DNA from 2 places in the Bacillus sp. JJ864 genome. Region 1 is predicted to be linked to the other one. Evidence: riboswitches for the same ligand, from Rfam matches in the RefSeq annotation. Region 1 holds a riboswitch; the other holds the start of a gene.
The links. Region 1 has a riboswitch for preQ1 ahead of queC (7-cyano-7-deazaguanine synthase QueC). Riboswitches for the same ligand answer to the same signal wherever they lie in the genome.

Region 1 (3,421 bases):
GAGAAAAGCTTTTACATGTTCTTCATAGCATTGTAAATGAAAAAGAACTATTTGAAAAATCGCTCAAACATCCTGTATTTGATGAGCTTAATTTATATCAATGGGTGCAATTCTTAGACTTACACGAACAGCGTCATCTTACACAGTTAAAAGAAGCAAAACATGCAATTTTACAAAGATAAAGTGAAAAATCCATCAGCTGATTTACTAGCTGATGGATTTTTATCGTTTTTGCATCATTCAGTATATGTATATTCCTACTTCATATGTTGGAACATATATAAGGACATCTGAAAAGGAGTTGAAATAATGGGAAATAAAAAACGGGAGCAAGAAAGGCAATGGAAAGCACGAAAAGAACATCAACAGCCGCATGGGAAAGTGAAGACTTTTGCGGAACTTGTAGATGAAACAAAAAAAACGTGATGCACCTGCATCACGTTTTTTTTGTTAAGGGAAATATAAGAAGAAAAGTTGTCCCAATATTTTTCTTACTACTGATGTCAATTTTACCATTCATTGCTTTTATAATACTAAAGACAACCATCATTCCAAGACCTGTTCCTTTTTCTTTTGTAGAGTAGAAAGGGGAACCGAGACGTTTTACTTGTTCGGTACTCATGCCGATTCCGGTATCTTGAATATGTAATTGGATATGTTTATTAGCAGGTGTTACAGTAAATGTAAGGTCACCGCCGTTTGGCATTGCTTCAATACAGTTTTTTATAATGTTTAAAAGGCATTGATTGAGCTTTTGTTTTTCTCCCATTATATAAAATGTTTTACTTTGTTTCGTATAATGGATACGAACGTTAGAAAGGTTTGCTAATGGTGTCATGAGCGTAATTGCATGAAGTAATTCTTCTTCTAACTGTAATAGTTGTACTTTTTCAATACTTGGTTTTGCGAATGTTAAGTAGTCTGTTAATACATGATTTGCTTGGTCAATACCGCGCATAGCGATGTCTAAATATAACAGTTTTTCTTGTTCTGAATAGCTTTTTGATTGTAGCAATTGAAGAAATCCTCTTGTTGATGTAAGTGGGTTTCGAATTTCATGTGAAATAGAAGCAGCCATCTCACCGATGAGATGAAATTTTTCGGCGTTCACAAGTTCTTTTGCAAGGCGGACTTGTGATTGTAAAACTTCCATTAAGTATAAAATTAAAATCGTTCCTATAATTGTGCATAACTCATATGTAACAAGATAAGGTGTATAGTCTTTTGGATTTGGAACGATAGATAGAAAATAGGGAATCCAGCCAATGCCGTATATGAGGCTGTAAAAAAAAGCTAAATACATTTTTGTTTTGATTTTCCCTTTTATATATACTTTGTATGTTGTAAAGAGAAAAATGTACAAAATGATAGAGGCAATAAGAGAAGGTATGAAGCCACTGCCGCCAATAAAAAAACGATAAAGGTTCATAACACCTAAAATTGCACCACCCGCCATTGGTCCTCCAGATAATGTTCCGACAACGAGCACGACATGTCGGAAGTCAAATTGAAAACCGTAATCAACTTTTGCAGCAAATGACATACAAACAATACTGGTAATACTGCAAGAGAGAATAAATACAAATGAATTGAGCTTTGGAGAGCGATTTCCTTTTTCGCTCCAAAATAAATGATAAATCAACATTGTAACTAAAATAAATAATATATTTATGAAGAGGTACATAATAAAAAGCTTCAGCTTTAAAACCTCCTTGTAGCGAGAAATAAAAGTTTGCTATATAAAATAATCATACTATTAATATGGAAGAAAATGAAATATTATTTTTAGAAAAAACAGAAAAAATAGACGTTTTTCACTCGTATACTCGGTGTGTTACAATGTAAGGTGCAAATTAAAGAAGACAATCCATGCATAGCATGGGAGAGGTTCGCGAACTCCCTCTATAAAAAACTAAGAAGAGAACAATGTCCTTTTTGATATTGTTTTGTTTTTTTAGTATGACAGTTCAAGAACGCTCTTTCTTCTTGGAATCGAAAAAAGAGGAGAATGAGTGAAATGAAAAAGGAAAAAGCGGTTGTTGTTTTTAGTGGTGGTCAAGATAGTACAACATGTTTATTTTGGGCACTTGAACAGTTTGAAGAAGTAGAAACAGTGACGTTTAATTATAATCAACGTCATAAACTCGAAATTGATTGTGCTACGGAAATCGCAAAAGAATTAGGTGTAAAGCATACTGTACTTGATATGAGCTTGTTAAATCAGCTAGCTCCTAATGCATTAACGCGTACAGATATGGAAATTACACATGAAGATGGCGAGTTGCCGTCGACATTTGTGGATGGACGTAACCTATTGTTTTTATCGTTTGCGGCTGTGTTAGCGAAACAAGTAGGGGCACGCCATATCGTAACAGGTGTGTGTGAAACAGACTTTAGCGGCTATCCAGATTGCCGTGATGTGTTTGTGAAATCGTTAAACGTTACATTAAATTTATCGATGGATTATCCATTCGTTATTCATACACCACTTATGTGGATTGATAAAGCAGAAACGTGGAAACTGGCAGATGAACTTGGAGCTTTTGAATTTGTCCGTGAAAAAACGTTAACGTGCTATAACGGAATTATTGGTGATGGCTGCGGTGAATGTCCAGCGTGTCAGCTTCGTAAAGCAGGACTTGATAAATATGTACAAGAACGTGAAGGAGCGAAAGCATAATGACACAAGACTTCTTTGGATTTCGCATAGTTGAAAATTTACAAAAAATAGATCAGGACATCGAGCGCAAGCAACTGAAGTATCATAATAAGCGTGTTATGGTTAGTAAAGAATTTACGTTTGATGCTGCCCACCATCTGCACTGTTATGAAGGGAAATGTAAAAACCTTCATGGACATACGTATAAAGTAATTTTTGGAATTAGTGGTTATGTCAATGAAATTGGTTTAGCGATTGATTTTGGTGATATAAAAGAAATTTGGAAAAATGAAATTGAAATATATTTAGATCATCGTTACTTAAATGAAACACTTCCAGCTATGAATACAACTGCTGAAAATATGGTTGTATGGATTTTCGAGAAAATGGAAGAGGCACTAACAAAAGGTGATCGACAAAATGAATATAAAGGGGCGCGTGTTGAGTTTGTGCGCTTATTTGAAACACCAACAAGCTATGCAGAAGTAAGACGGGAGTGGATGATGGGTGAGTAACATTCCTGTTTTAGAAATATTTGGACCGACAATTCAAGGAGAAGGAATGGTTGTTGGACAAAAAACAATGTTTGTTCGTACAGCAGGTTGTGATTATAGCTGTGCATGGTGTGATTCTGCATTTACATGGGATGGTTCTGCGAAAGAGCAAATTCGTCAAATGTCGCCAGAAGAGATTTTTTCTGAACTAGTGCAAATTGGTGGAGAAAATTTCTCACATGTAACCATTTCTGGTGGAAATCCTGCA
Region 2 (3,421 bases), on a different contig from region 1:
ATTCATCGGCTGCTTTATTTTGGCTGCTTGGAATCCACTTTATAAAAAAGAGATCAAATTGTTGGATCATTTTTAGTGCCTCATCTAAAAGTGGTGCATATAATGGATTTTTTACATATTGTTTTTCAACCGCTCGTTCTACAAGTTGTGAATCTGTTCGAAACGATACAATTTTATAATTATGTTCGGTGCAATATTTTAATGCAGTAAGTAATGCATGATACTCTGCTTCATGGTTGCTCATAATTCCAAGTGGAACAGCCAGCTGTGCAGGCGGTTGAACCCCTTTAATAAAAACCCCAGCGCCGGAAGGACCGGGGTTTCCTTTTGAGGCACCATCAATGTACACTTCAATCAAACTGAAACCCTCCAATTAACCGATTGTAATACTATAGCAGCATGTAAATGTTTCATTCGCTTTTAACATTTGAATTCCTTTTTTCTCTTTAAAGTCTTTTGCGGGTTCTAATTCATCAGCGATGCCATACCAAGGTTCAATACACAAGAACGGTGCATCGTTTCCTGGTGTCCATACACCGACAAATGGGAATCCTTCAAATGAAACTTTAACAAATTTATTATGATTGTGAGAACGGATGGTAATTTCATTTTTACGCATATTTTCAAATATTAGTGCGTCGTTTTGAAATAAATCATACGCAAGAGGAAGCTCTGTTGCTGCTTCTGCTACTACGAGTTTATGTTTAGAAAGAAACGGTCCTTCTAGTACACTTGATTCTAAGCGCTCTGGAGTACTGAAAGATAAATAGTAGTCTGTGAAAGATTCATTTGGTAATAATGGACAATTAAAGCCAGGATGTCCTCCAATTGAAAAATACATTTCTTCCGAGTTGGAATTGAATACTTCGTATGTTACGAATATAGATGTTTCATTTAATTCATAAGAAACAAGCAATTCAAATGCAAACGGATAGTTTTGTAAAGTTTCTTCATTACTTGTTACTGCGTATGTAATTTTTGATTCATTTTGTTCTTTGATCGTAAATGTTAAATCACGAGCAAAGCCATGTTGTGTTAATGAATACGGTTTACCATCCACATAATATGTATTGTCTACTAATCTTCCGACGATTGGGAATAAAATAGGAGCGCGTCGCCCCCAATACTTTGCGTCTCCTTGCCATATATATTCTGTATGGTCTTCTTTTAAGCGAACGCTTTGCAGTTCTGCACCCTTTTCAGAAATGGATACGATCATCTTTTTGTTTTGAATCATTGCTGTCATGAACAAACCTCCTAAATCTTTCATGTTTTTATTATACGTCCTGTAAAAACAAAAGGATAGCGTATGACCCCCCTTTTATAATTTGTTCATTTCATACATAAAGTAAGGATTTTGTTATATTGACTTGGATTCAAATAATAATTATAATTTAAATTTGTTTATTAAAATATTCACGTGGTTCGTAACCATCCCACGTAAAAAAACTAAGGAGATCGTATAATGAAAATTAAGACACTTATTGGTAATGGGATTTTAGCGGCACTATATATTGCTGTTACTATGCTTATTCAACCTTTTGGTTTTACGAATATTCAATTTCGTATTTCAGAAATGTTTAATCATCTTATTGTGTTCAACAAAAAATATATTTACGGAATTGTGTTAGGTGTATTTTTAGCAAACCTCTTTTTCTCACCAATGATTGCATATGATCTTGTATTTGGAGTGGGGCAATCTATTATCGCCTTGCTTTGTACAATCGTTTCTATGCGTTTTATAAAAGGGATATGGGCACGAATGATTTTTAATACAGTGGTCTTTACATTTACAATGTTTATCATTGCGATTGAGCTCCATCTTGCCTTTGATTTACCATTTTTGTTTACATGGTTAACATGTGCGATTGGTGAGTTTGTTGTAATGGTAATCGGAGGACCTGTTATGTATTTTATTAACAAACGAGTACAGTTTGAGAAATTTGTGTAAGATTCATCAGAGAGTTGTTCACTTTATCGTGGCAACTCTTATTTATTTTACTTGTGTTATCTTGCATATGAGGGCGAAAAATCGTGCCGCTGGATATAAATTCATTTTCATTTTGCAACAGATAAGTCGATGCTATGCACGGCTAGATACACTCATCCGCCTAAAAAAATTTTTTAACTTGTGTTTATAGAGATAAATGAATTTCGAATAGAATACTGTCCGTATAGACAAAATAGGATAAAATAAAAGCATAATATGTAGTATGAACGTGCAGGGGTTTTACATATAAAAGGGGGAGCATAATGAAATATAAAATTACTTGGTTATATCGAACAAAATATGGTTTAGAGACTAACCTAGAATCAGACTTCCTTCATTTAGAAGAGGCAATACAGTTCGCAGCGGATTTTGAAAAAACAGGGAGAGCGAAGGAATTGTTATTTCATGATGAAAGGGGAGTAGAGTGGACGTTAAAAGAAGTTAAGAAACTAAATAAACAAGTTGAAGAAGAGCCACAAGATCTTACGCTATATTTTGACGGAGGATATGATATTGAGACGAAAGAAGCGGGAGTGGGAGTAAGTATTTATTATAAGAAGCAAGGGAAAATGTATCGAATTCGCCGCAATGCTTACATAGAAGGAATTGATGATAATAATGAAGCGGAATATGCAGCACTATTATACGGAATGAACATATTGGAAGAGCTAGGGGTTAAGTATGAATCGGTTATACTTCGTGGTGATTCTCAAGTCGTTCTCCAACAATTAGCGGGTGAATGGCCATGCTATGAGGAGCATTTAATTCATTACTTAGATCAAATTGAAAAAAAAGCAAAACAGCTGAAAATAAAATTAGTATGTGAACCTGTTTCTAGAAAACAAAATAAAGAAGCGCATCAATTAGCAACGCAAGCATTGGAAGGAACGAACATTGATAGTCATAAAGAAATAACAGAATAGGAGTGTAGAAGGAGTGGATCGTAAGCAGTTAATTACCGAAGTAAACGATTTATTAGAAACATATTGCGATGGTTGCTTTTTGCAGAAGCATTTTCGAAAAGAACATAGCAAGTATTATGCTCACTCCTTTTGCATTCGACAATGTACGATAGGAGAAAAGTTACAAGAGTATGGAAAACAATTGTCTTGAGCAAGCATCTCTTTGCTTAGATGAAAGCCGTTTATTTCAATAATGGAAAATGAGTTTATGATAAGTAGAGTAAGCGTGTGAAGATGCTTTCTGTGACTAGGGGAGATTGGGAGAAAACAAAAAGATGGCGAATGCCATCTTTTTGTTTCTTATTTCTACAATCCGCTTCATTATAGACGATAGGATGAAACGTTGATACCTTTCCACTCATAGTAATCTAGAATACCGGAGTAAATTGCTTCAGCAGCACGTTGTCTCCAATATTCAGAACCTAATTTTTCATTTTCTTTCGGATTGTCAATGAAAGCGAGTTCTGCA

Region 2: another riboswitch for preQ1. It lies ahead of V7024_RS20540 (QueT transporter family protein); the one in region 1 lies ahead of queC (7-cyano-7-deazaguanine synthase QueC).

What each region holds. Positions count from the first base shown of each region.
Region 1 is NZ_JBALLY010000057.1:2,255-5,675, reverse strand. It holds gene V7024_RS10430 (DinB family protein) at 1-182, shown strand, start outside; gene V7024_RS10425 (DUF6254 family protein) at 310-426, shown strand; gene V7024_RS10420 (ATP-binding protein) at 437-1,645, opposite strand; PreQ1 riboswitch class I at 1,879-1,922, shown strand; gene queC (7-cyano-7-deazaguanine synthase QueC) at 2,009-2,680, shown strand; gene queD (6-carboxytetrahydropterin synthase QueD) at 2,680-3,174, shown strand; gene queE (7-carboxy-7-deazaguanine synthase QueE) at 3,167-3,421, shown strand, end outside.
Region 2 is NZ_JBALLY010000153.1:12,130-15,550, forward strand. It holds gene V7024_RS20530 (reverse transcriptase-like protein) at 1-358, opposite strand, end outside; gene V7024_RS20535 (aldose 1-epimerase family protein) at 374-1,246, opposite strand; PreQ1 riboswitch class I at 1,415-1,459, shown strand; gene V7024_RS20540 (QueT transporter family protein) at 1,466-1,951, shown strand; gene V7024_RS20545 (ribonuclease H family protein) at 2,254-2,913, shown strand; gene V7024_RS20550 (zinc-finger domain-containing protein) at 2,927-3,103, shown strand; gene V7024_RS20560 (PA14 domain-containing protein) at 3,274-3,421, opposite strand, start outside.